Regions from separate parts of the Caulobacter sp. GW821-FHT11E11 genome, predicted to be linked through region 2. Evidence: riboswitches for the same ligand, from Rfam matches in the RefSeq annotation. Region 2 holds a riboswitch; the other holds the start of a gene.
The links. A riboswitch is a leader RNA that binds a small molecule or an ion and turns the genes downstream of it on or off. The one in region 2 is predicted to bind cobalamin.
Positions count from the first base shown of each region.

Region 1: linked by a shared signal. The riboswitch ahead of AC1RR5_RS25365 (TonB-dependent receptor plug domain-containing protein) and the one ahead of cobW (cobalamin biosynthesis protein CobW) in region 2 are both predicted to bind cobalamin.

Region 1 covers NZ_JBXARO010000012.1:153,803-159,479, reverse strand. The annotation lists gene AC1RR5_RS25380 (hypothetical protein) at 196-351, opposite strand; gene AC1RR5_RS25375 (DUF8189 domain-containing protein) at 719-1,591, opposite strand; gene cobU (bifunctional adenosylcobinamide kinase/adenosylcobinamide-phosphate guanylyltransferase) at 1,764-2,282, opposite strand; cobalamin riboswitch at 2,319-2,507, shown strand; gene AC1RR5_RS25365 (TonB-dependent receptor plug domain-containing protein) at 2,661-4,613, shown strand; gene AC1RR5_RS25360 (threonine-phosphate decarboxylase) at 4,622-5,626, shown strand; gene AC1RR5_RS25355 (ABC transporter substrate-binding protein) at 5,623-5,677, shown strand, end outside.
Region 2 covers NZ_JBXARO010000002.1:643,878-649,554, forward strand. The annotation lists gene AC1RR5_RS07005 (TonB-dependent receptor) at 1-275, opposite strand, end outside; gene AC1RR5_RS07010 (CbtA family protein) at 445-1,185, opposite strand; gene AC1RR5_RS07015 (CbtB domain-containing protein) at 1,204-1,431, opposite strand; gene AC1RR5_RS07020 (histidine phosphatase family protein) at 1,624-2,181, shown strand; cobalamin riboswitch at 2,201-2,386, shown strand; gene cobW (cobalamin biosynthesis protein CobW) at 2,504-3,538, shown strand; gene cobN (cobaltochelatase subunit CobN) at 3,538-5,677, shown strand, end outside.

The DNA.
Region 1 (5,677 bases), on a different contig from region 2:
CGCCAGCCTCTTCGTGCGGCATCTCCTGGTGTAAGCGCACGGCTCCCCTGCTTCACGCGGCAGGCCGCTGAAGGCATGGAAAGGGACGCGGAGCGCCGGGCCACGCCCGGAGGGGTGAGTAGTTTGGTACCGTTTCGACGAAGCCAGACGCTCCGCGCGATCGTTATCCGCCAGCCTCCCGTCGGGTGGCCCTGTTCAGGCCTTACCGGGACCCGGACCTCGCCGTTTCCAGCAAGTTCCGACGGTCGAAGAGGGCGGGCCACTCCAGGCCAGGACATACCCTTTTGCCTCCAACCACGCCGACGGCGGGCGGGTGAGCCCAGCAAGCTCATCCCCGGACCGTCCGAGTATCCCCCTCGGACCTTCACCGCTCGATCACACCCCGCCGCCGCAACGGTCGCTGGCCATGCGCCCTTTCCTCGCGACGAGGTGGGTAGACTGTACGGCAGGATTTTGAGGCGGGCATGGAGAGCGGTGAACGCTCGTGCCTCACATCATCCTCTCTCTTAGAGGAGGGGGGCATGCGGAGCATGGGAGGGTGAGTGGTTACGCCGCTCACCGAATAATCCCGAAAAGACAGTGAGATGTGCGAACCCCGGGCGGGGCTTTGCCCACCCATTCACCTTCCCATGCCTTTGGCGCGGGCCCCTCCCTCTCTCCATGAGAGAGGGGTCTCTATTTCCATCCCTTACCGGGCGTTTGCGGTCGACTTCACGCCTCAACTACCCGGCAAAACCGCCACGCCGGGCGTATCCGATATCATCGGCGGAACCTGAATGTCGGGGTCCCAGGCGCTGCCGTCCCAGTGGACGTACCAGAGCGTGCCGTCGTCCTTGTAGCCCTGGTGGAAGGCGCGGACATAGCCGTCGAAGCTGACCGGGGCGGGGCTTTCGGACATCCCGCACGGCAAGGTGAAGAAGGTGTCCCATTCCGTACCGTCATAGCGCATGGCGCTCATCTTGCCGTTCGCGCCAAAACTGTACTGTTGATAGAAGACGTAGAGGCGATCGCTGTGAACCGTGGCGCCGGGACTTCCGGAGATACCGGATGGGGTGAGCTGATCATCCGCGCTCCAACTCGTGCCGTCGTAGGTCGTGTACCACAGCTTGTAGTCGGAGTGGTTGATCCAGCGCCCGTTATAGCCGACGTGAAATAGCCAGATCTTGCCATCATAGACGGCGGCGCTGGGGCTGAACGACATGCCCAGCGGGATCTGGGTGTCCGCCGACCAGGTCGTGCCGTCATAGGTCATGTAGTACATCGCGCCGGAGTCGGCGCCGTCCTGGTGGAAGACCCAGATCTTGTCGTCATAGACGACAGCGGCGGGGTTCCAGGACAGGCCCGCGCCCAGCGACTCGTCAGCCGACCAGACGCCGTCCTCGCAGGTCGTGTGCAGCAGGACGCCCGTATTGTCGCCGGTGCCCTGGCGGAAGACGTGGATCACGCCGTTATAGGCCACGACGGCGGGGCCGCCGGTGATGCCGGCGTTCAGTGGCGTGTCGGCCGACCAGGTCGTTCCGTCCCAGGTGGCGCACCAGAGCGCGCCGTCGCCTCCATAGCCCTGGTGGAGTACGTAGAGGGTGTCGGTCATTGGGATGTCTCCAGGAACATCGCCCGGGCGCGTGCGGCGGCGGGGCGGCTTCTACGCGGCGCACTGGAACTCTGAACAACCCAGACAAGGCCCGAATTCAGGGCGCTGAGCAACTCACGCGTGTAGTTATTTCTAGCTACATCCTGGACGTTTTCTTTTCTGAAACAGGCGCCTAGCCCTGTGGTTTCAACCTCAGCGGTAGGCCGGCGGCGATGAGGTAAACCTCGTCGACCGCCTGGGCCAGGCGCTGGTGCAGGCGGCCGGCCTCATCCCGGAAGCGACGGCCAAGCGGGGTTTCGGGCACCAGGCCGAGGCCCACCTCGTTGCTGACCAGCCAGAGCCGGGCCGGGCAGGCGGCGACCGCCTCGACCAGCAGGCCCGCGGCCGCTTCGACGTCGTGTTCCGCCAGCATCAGGTTCGACAGCCACAGCGTCAGGCAGTCGACGACGGCCACGGCGTCGGCGGGGAGGGCGGTGATCGCCTCGGCCAGCGCCAGCGGCGCCTCGACCGTGGTCCACGATTCGCCCCGCTCGGCCTGGTGACGGGCGATGCGCTGCGCCATCTCATCGTCGAAGGCCTGGCCGGTGGCGATCAGCACCGGGCGCTCAGCCCCAGCGGCGCTTTCAGCGGCTTTCTGGGCGAAGGCGCTTTTGCCGGAACGGGCCCCGCCCAACACCAGGATCGACGTCATAAGAGCTCCACATTGACCGTGTGCGGCGCAGCATATAGGGCTGGCCGCGCGTCAGGCTCCTCGAAAGAGGATTAAAAGGGAACGAGGTTCAACACCTCGGCTGCCCCCGCAACTGTAAGCGGCGAGTTCTAGCGTCACATGCCACTGGGCCCTCACGGCCTGGGAAGGCGACGTCAAGAGCGATGACCCGTGAGCCAGGAGACCTGCCCGGCGCAGTCGTTCATCGCTCGGCCGGGGTGCGCCGAACGAACGGGATCTCCCGAGAAACGACAGTCACAGGACCGCGTGCCGGTCCGAGGCGTACGCGTGGCTTTTTCCAAGCTTGCGAGTGCGTCGCGGGTCAGCGCGCGGGTCGTTTCAGTAGGGGAAAACAAGAAAATGATCCGAGCTCTTCTTAGCTCCAGCGCTCTCGCCACCATTCTCATCGCCGGCTCCGCCATGGCCGAAGATCAGAAGGCGCCGGAAGCCGACGTGGCCGGCAAGGCCGGCGCCAATGGCGTCGCCGAACTGGTCGTCACCGCCACCCGCACCGCGACCCCGATCCAGAAGGTCGGCGTGTCGGTCACCGTCCTGACCCAGCCCGCCATCGAGGCCAGCCAGGCGATCTCGGTCACCGAACTCCTGGCCCAGCAGCCGGGCGTCAGCTTCACCCGCAACGGCGGGCCGGGCGCGACCACCAGCCTCAACATTCGCGGCGCCGAGACCCAGCACACCGTCGTGCTGATCGACGGCGTCAAGCTCAACGACCCGTCCTCGACCCAGGGCGGCTTCAACAGCGGCAACCTGCTGGTCGGCGACATCTCGCGCGTCGAAGTGCTGCGCGGCGCCCAGTCCACCCTGTGGGGCAGCCAGGCCATCGGCGGCGTGGTCAACATCGTCACCGCCGACCCGACCACGCCGTTCCAGACCTCGGTCGACGTCGAAGGCGGCGCGCGCCAGACCGGCTATCTGCGGGCCGGCATCGGCGGCGCCAGCGACAAGGTCGTTTGGCGTCTGGCCGGCGGCTACTACTCGACCGACGGCTTCTCGTCCTGGAAGGCCGGCAAGGAAACCGACGGCTACGTGAACAAGGGCCTGTCGGGCCGCCTGCGCTACCAGTTCAGCGACGCCGTCTCGGCCGAGGTCCGCTCGGTCTATTCGAAGGGCAAGAACGACTTCGACACCTTCAACGGCGACAGCGCCGAATACGGCCGCACCGAGGAGCTGGTCGTCTATACGGGCTTGAACTTCGCCCTGCTGGACGGTCGCTGGAACAACCGCCTGGGCTACGCCTACACCGACACCGACCGCGAGAACATCAACCCGGCTCGCCCGGCCGTGCCGCTGACGTTCGACGCCGCCGGCAAGAACAAGCGCTTCGAGTACCAGGGCGTGTTCGCCGTTTCGGATGCGGTCACCGCCACCTTCGGCGCCGAGAGCGAGCGGTCGCGCATGCGTACGCGCTCGCCGCAGGTCACGACGCCCAACCCGGCGTTCAAGACCGGCCGCGTCGGCGTCGACAGCGTCTATGGCCAGGTGCAGGCCGAGGTGGTCCAGGGCCTGACCCTGACCGCCGGCGTCCGCTACGAGGACCATGACACCTACGGGTCGCACACCCTGGGCCAGGTCGCGGCCGCCTGGGCGCTGAACGAGGGCAACACCATCGTCCGCGCCAGCTTCGGCCAGGGCTTCCGCGCCCCGGGCCTGTACGAGCTCTACAGCGAGTACGGCAATCTGAACCTGTCGCCGGAAGAGTTCGACAGCTGGGAAGCGGGCCTCGAGCAGCGTTTCTTCGGCGGCAAGGCGCGCGCCTCGGCGACGTGGTTCCAACGTGAGGCCGACAACGAGATCCGCTTCTTCTCGTGCGCCTCGGGCTCGACCGCGGCCGTCTGCAATCCGGGTGGCGTGTTCCGCTTCGGCTATTACGAAAACGTCCAGAAGACCAAGGCGCAAGGCGTCGAGCTGATCGGCGAGGTCAAGCCGGTCGCGGGCCTGACCATCACCGGCAACTACACTTATACCGACGCCGAGTCCGACTCCGGCGCCAGCAAGGGCAAGCAGCTGACCCGCCGGCCGAAGAACATGGCCAACCTGTCGGTCGGCTATCGCTGGCCGGTGGGCCTGACCACCACGGTGGCGGCGCGTTATGTGGGCAAGACCTTCAACAACGACCTCAACACCCAGGTGGTGAAGGGCTACACGCTGGTCGACCTGCGAGCGGCCTACACGATCAATGAGACCTACGAGGTCTTCGGTCGGGTCGAGAACGCCTTCGACAAGGACTACCAGACCATCCTGAACTACGGCACGCCCGGTCGCGGGGCGTTCGTCGGCCTGCGGGCGCGGTTCTAGGGCTGCCTGTGGCGTCGATCTCAGCCCTCGGCGCCTTCCGGCATGGCGGCCGTCTCCGCGAGGCGACGGCCGCCCACCCGCGTGCGCCCCAGCCCTGGCTGGACCTGTCGACCGGCATCAATCCGCAGCCATGGTCGGGGCCTCGCGCCTCGCTCGACGACTTGCGACGGCTGCCGGATCCGCAGGCGCTGGCCGAGCTGGAGGCGGTCGCGGCTCGCGCCTTCGGCGTGGTCGATCCCGGACGGGTGGCGGCTGTCTCCGGCGCCGAGGCGGCGCTGCGCCTGCTGCCGGGCCTGATCGGCGGCGGCGCGGTTGCGCTGCTGGCCCCGATCTATGGCGGCCATGCCGAGGCCTGGGCGGGCGCGAACCTGCTTGCGTCGCTGGACGACCCGCGCGCTCAAGCGACCGACGTGCTGGTGCTGGTCAATCTGAACAATCCCGACGGCCGCCGCATCAACCGCGAGGCCTTGGCCGTGCTGGCGGCGGAGCGGTCCGACGCAGGGCGCTGGACCATCGTCGACGAGTCCTTCGTCGAGGTCGCGCCGGAGCTCAGCGTCGCCGATCTGGAGATCGACCGGCTGATCACCCTGCGCTCGTTCGGCAAGTTCTATGGCCTGCCGGGCGTGCGACTGGGTTTCCTGATTGGAAACAAGATCTTCTCACGAGAATTTCGCGCGCTGCTCGGCGACTGGCCGGTGAGCGCCGATGCGTTGATCCTGGGGCAGGGCGCCTATGCCGACGCGCCTTGGCAGACGGCGACGCGGACCTGGCTAGCCACGCAGGCCGCCAAGGTCGACGCGTCCCTGGCCGAGGTCGGCCTGACGACGGTTGGCGGCTGCGACCTGTTCCGCTGGGCCGAGGTCCCCGACGCGCATGCGACCTTCACACGACTGTGCGAACACGGCGTGCTGGTCCGGCCGTTCGTCAACCAGCCGGACCGACTTCGGATCGGACTGCCATCCGACAATGAATTCAAACGTTTCCAGCAAGCGCTTAAGGCGGTGCGCGCATGAACCGGCGGGAGGTCGTGGTCGGCGCCCTGGCGATGACGGCGGGCGCGACGC
Region 2 (5,677 bases):
GGATTGGCGGCCGCGTCATTGGCGCTGATCCGCATGCCGGGGGCCATGTTGTTCAGGGCCAGCACGTTGTTGACGCCCCGCGCCTGCAGGGTGTCGGCGGTCAGGGCGGTGACCGAGACCGGAACGTCCTGCAGGTTCTCTGCGCGCTTCTGGGCGGTGACGACGATCTCGGCGATCGCCGTGTCGTCCTGCGCCGGCGGCGACGGCGTCTGAGCCGCGGCGATGCCGGTCGAAAGCGCCAGGACGGCGCACCCCATGAACATAGGCGCCTTCATATCGCACTCCCCTAAATCCAGTACTCCGACTGGTCGGCCACATTACGATAATAAAAACTATCTCAATGCAAGAGGCCTGGAGGCAAGCCGTGGGGATGCGATCGGGCGCCAAGCCAAGCTCGGCGCCCGCTTTGAAGGCGAGGTTGATTTGAAAGCGATCGGTTGGAGGCTAGCCGCGCTGGATGACGCGCTTGGCCAGGGCGCCGAAGCCCACGCCGATCACCGTCCACAGCAGGGCCTGCATGCCGATCGAGGCGATGCGGAAGTTCCACAGCACGACGGCCGGGAAGTCGCCCGGCGCCTCGTTGATCCTGGGCAGCATCGCCTGGGTGACAGAGATCAGCACGACATAGGCGGCGACGGCGGCGAAGCCGGCGTTCAGCGCGCCCAACCGGGCCTGCAGCTTGCGGCCGACGTTCAGGGCCGTGACGGCCGAGATCACCGAAAGCGCGATCATCAGGAAAAAGGCCGCCGTGCGCAGGGCGACGGTCTCGTGCTGGCCGACGGCGGGCGGGGTGGGCGGATATTTCAGGGCCGGGATCAGGCTGACGGCGACGAAGGCCGCGCCGGCCAGCGCCAGCGCCAGGACGCGGGGGCTCAGGCGCGCCCAGCGGCCATAGGCATAGGCGAACACCAGGGCGAAGATCCCGCCGACGGCGGCGCCGTACAGGGTGACGGCGGTCAACAGGCCCAGGCCCTTCTGGGTCGAGCGGCTGACCAGTTCGGGTTCAGGCTCGGCCGCCGGCGCCGCACCATGGGCCATGTGCGCCATCTCGACCTGCGCGTGCGAGGCCTCGAAGGCGATGGCCAGGTCGACCTGGGGTTCGGCGAAGACACGCGCGAAGACGAACGCGAACAGGGCGGCGATGACGCCGGCCAGCATGCCGCGCCAGAGAAGCTGTGGGGTCATGAGTATGCTCGGCCCCGCCTAGTGGCAGGGGAAGCCCATCAGGTGACGGCCGTCATGCACGAACTCGTGGACGTACATGCCCTTGAACAGCGACAGCGCGCCCTGTTCGGTGCTGACGAAATACAGGCACACCAGCGCCAGCAGCACGCCGAAGACGGCCCAGGGCGCGATGTCCTTCAGCGGGATCACGGCGTCTTCGCCGATCGGGATGAAGACGTCGTCGGAAATCGTATGGGCCGTGGCCATCGTGTCGCTCTCCCTGGGATTTTCGCGTCCCGGCGCTGAACAAAACCTGGGAAGGGTCTGACTCTCGACGGCGGAGAACCGCTCGCCGATCACAGTGGCGCGACCGCGCCGGAGTTTCACCGGCTTCCTTCCAAGGTCAGGTTCGAGCTAGGTGGCGTTGCTGTGCGTCGTCAAGATTTATCGGAGCCTGCCTTGGCCACCCGTCTTGTTTTTCTGTGCCATGCCGCGACGGTCTCCATGCGCGAGGGCGGCTTTCCGGATCCGGACGAGGCGATCGACGACGCCGGCCGCGCCGGGGCGAAGGCGCTGGCGCTGCGGCCCGCGCCGCAGCGCGTCTTCGTCGCGCCCTCCCTGGCCGCACGCCAGACGGCGGAGGCGCTGGGGCTCGAGGCGGTTGTGGAGCCAGCCCTGGCCGATACCGATCACGGCGCCTGGTGCGGTCGCGGTCTGGCCGAAATCCATGCCGAGCAGCCCGAGATCCTGATGGGCTGGATCGCCGATCCGGCCGCCGGCGCGCCGGGTGGCGAGGCCTTCTCGACGGTCGTGGCCCGGGTCGGCGCCTGGATCGACGCCCAGGCGCCGCGCGACGAGCGGATCCTGGCGGTGACCCATCAGCCGGTGATGCGCGCCGCCTTGGCCCATGTCCTGGACATCCCGCCGCCGGCCGCCTTCCGGATCGATATCGCGCCGCTGGCCCTGCTGACCCTGTCGTTCAATCGGCAATGGCGGTTCCAAAGCCTGACCGCTTGACCCCACGCGGGGGTCAGCCTACGCCCGTCGTCGTGAAGGCATGGAGGCGAAAGCCTCCGGGAATGCGGTGACCAATCCGCGGCTGCCCCCGCAACTGTGATCGTCCGTCGATCGCCCCGGCACACGCCACTGGGACTCTCGTCCTGGGAAGGCGCCGAGGCGGGAGGGCGTAAGCCAGGAGACCGGCCTTCACGAATATTGATGCGACCGGGCGGGGTGCACCGGTGCGGCAAGGCATGGCCTTCCGGACGCCCCGCGTCTGCACGGCCCTGCGCGCCGTTCCTTGCCCCGTCTGGCGACAGCCAGAGGCAGGGACGACAAGATGGCCAGAATTCCAACGACCGTGGTGACCGGCTTCCTGGGCGCGGGCAAGACCACCCTGATCCGCCACCTGCTGGAGAACGCCGGCGGCCGGCGCCTAGCCGTGGTGGTCAACGAGTTCGGCGATGTCGGCATCGACGGCGAGATCCTGCGCGGCTGCGGGGTCGAGGGCTGCTCGGACGACGACATCCTGGAGCTGGCCAATGGCTGCATATGCTGCACCGTCGCCGACGACTTCCTGCCGACTCTGCAGAAGCTGATCGACCGCCCGAACCCGCCCGAGCACATCCTGATCGAGACCTCGGGCCTGGCCTTGCCCAAGCCCCTGGTCAAGGCCTTCACCTGGCCGGATGTGCGCACCCGCGCCACGGTCGACGGGGTGGTGGCGATGATCGACGCCGAGGCGGTGGCGGCAGGCCGTTTTGCCCATGACGAGGCGGCGCTGAGCAAGGCGCGCCTGGCCGATCCGACCCTCGACCACGACACGCCGCTGGAGGAGCTGTTCGAGGAGCAGTTGGGCTGCGCCGACCTCGTGATCCTCAACAAGACCGACCTGATCGACGCCGAGACCCTGGCCCGCGTCGAGGCCTCGCTGGCCGAGCACCTGCGGCCGGGCGTCAAGGTGGTGCATGCCCGCCAGGGCGCGCTGGATCCGGCCGTGCTGCTGGGCCTGGGCGTCGGGGCCGAGGACGATCTCGACAGCCGCAAGTCGCACCATGAAGGCGAGGACGATCACGACCACGATGACTTCGACAGCTTCGTGGTGCGCGGCGGCGGGGTGACCGATGTCGAGGCCCTGACCGCTGGCCTGCTGGCCGCGCTCACGGCCCACGACATCCTGCGCCTGAAGGGCGTGGTGGCGGTGTCGGGCAAGCCGGCCCGCCTGATCGTCCAGGCCGTCGGCCCGCGCATCCAGACCTATTTCGACCGACCCTGGCGCGAGGGCGAGGCCCACGCCTCGTCGCTGGTAGTGATCGGCGAAAAGGGCATCGACCAGGCGGCGATCGCGCCGATCGTCGAGGCCGCACTGGCCTGATGCACCTGCTGGCGGTCCAGCCGGGGCAGGTCCTCGACGGCGAGGAGGCGGTCGACCTGGGGCAGAGCCCCGGCGACATCGTCGTCCTGTCGGCCGCCGACAGCGATCTCGCATGCCTGTCTCAGGCCCTGGCCGGACTGCCAGGCGACTTCCCGACGGTGCGGCTGGCCAACCTGCTGCGGCTCAAGCATCCGCTGTCGGTCGATCTCTATGTCGACAGCGTCGTCGACAAGGCCAAGATCGTCGTCGCCCGCCTGGTCGGCGGCCGCGCCTACTGGCCCTACGGCCTGGACGAGATCGCCGCCTCGTGTCGGCGGCGCGGCGCGCTGTTCGTGGCGTTGTTGGACGAGCAAGCCGATGGCGAGGGGCGGGCGATTTCCGTCGCGCCGACAGAGGTTTGTGATCGGATCTTCGCCTATCTGCGCCAGGGCGGCATCGCCAATGCCCGTAACCTGCTGCTCTATGCCGCCGACCTGATCGGCCAGCCGCGTGGCGAGTGGAACGAGCCCGCCGCGCTGCTGGATGCGGGGTTCTACTGGCCGGGCCAGCGGCTGACGGACCTGGCGGGTCTCACCGAGGCCTGGTCGCCGGAGCGGCCCAAGGCGGCGCTGGTCTTCTACCGGGCCCTGGTGGCGGCCGGGACGACCCAGGCGATCGACGCCCATATCGCGGCGCTGGTCGCGCGCGGCTTCGATGTCACGCCGATCTTCGTCCAGAGCCTGAAGAACCCGTTCGCCGCCAAGCTGATCGCCGGGACCTTCGACCGGATTCGGCCCGACATCGTGCTGAACGCCACGGCCTTCGCGGTGTCCAATCCGGGCGACGACCGCCGGGCCAGCCCCTTGGAGACCAGCGGCGCGCCGGTGCTGCAGCTGGTGTTCGCGGGCCTGGATCGCGCGGCCTGGGAGGCCAGCCTGCGCGGCCTGGGCGTGCGGGACCTGGCGATGAACGTCGCCTTACCGGAACTGGACGGGCGGGTGCTGGCTGGGGCCACGGCCTTCAAGGCGGCGCTGCGCCACGATCCTCGGACGCAATGCGACGTGGTCAGCCACGCGCCGGCGGAGGACAACATCGCCTTCGCCGCCGACCTGGCGCGGGGCTGGGCGGACCTGCGCCGAGCGCCGGCCCTCGAGCGCCGGGTGGCGCTGGTGATGGCCAACTACCCCAACCGGGACTCGCGTCTGGGCAACGGTGTGGGGCTGGACACGCCCGCCAGCGTCACGGCGATCCTGAAAGCGCTCGGGTTGGCTGGCTACCACGTCGACGGCGCGCCCGAGGCCTCGGCGGACCTGATGGATCGGCTGAGGGGCGGGGTCACCAATGCCGGTGTCGCCGGCCGCGCGGCCGGACCGAGCTTGTCGCTGGCGGACTACGAGGCCTTCTTCGCATCCCTGCCGAAGACGACCCGCGCCGCCGTGACCGCGCGCTGGGGAGAACCGGCCAGGGACCCGGCCTTCGCGGACGGACACTTCCGCCTGCCGCTGCATGTCTTCGGCAATGTGGTTGTCGGGGTTCAGCCGGCGCGTGGCTACAACATCGACCCGAAGGCGACCTATCACGATCCGGACCTGGTCCCGCCGCACAACTACCTGGCCTTCTACGCCTGGCTGCGGACGGCTTTCCGAGCTCATGCGGTGATCCATGTCGGCAAGCACGGCAACCTCGAATGGCTGCCGGGCAAGGCGCTGGCGCTATCGAGCGCCTGTTTCCCGCAGGCCATCGCCGGACCGATCCCGCAACTCTATCCGTTCATCGTCAACGATCCGGGCGAGGGGACGCAAGCCAAGCGCCGGATCGGTGCGGTGATCATCGACCACCTGACGCCGCCCCTGACCCGCGCCGAGAGCTATGGCCCGCTCAAGGCGCTCGAGGCCCTGGTCGACGAATATTACGACGCCGCCGGCCTGGACCCGCGTCGCCTCAAGCCCCTGCGCGAGGAGATCCTGGCCCTGGCCGCCAGCCAGGGGCTGGACGTCGACTGCGGCATGGACCTGGCCGATGAGGACCAGGCCCTGTCGGCGCTGGACAACTATCTGTGCGACCTCAAGGAGGTGCAGATCCGCGACGGCCTGCACGTGTTCGGCGCCTCGCCGGAGGGCCGGCTGCGCGACGACCTCGTCGTGGCCCTGGCCCGCACGC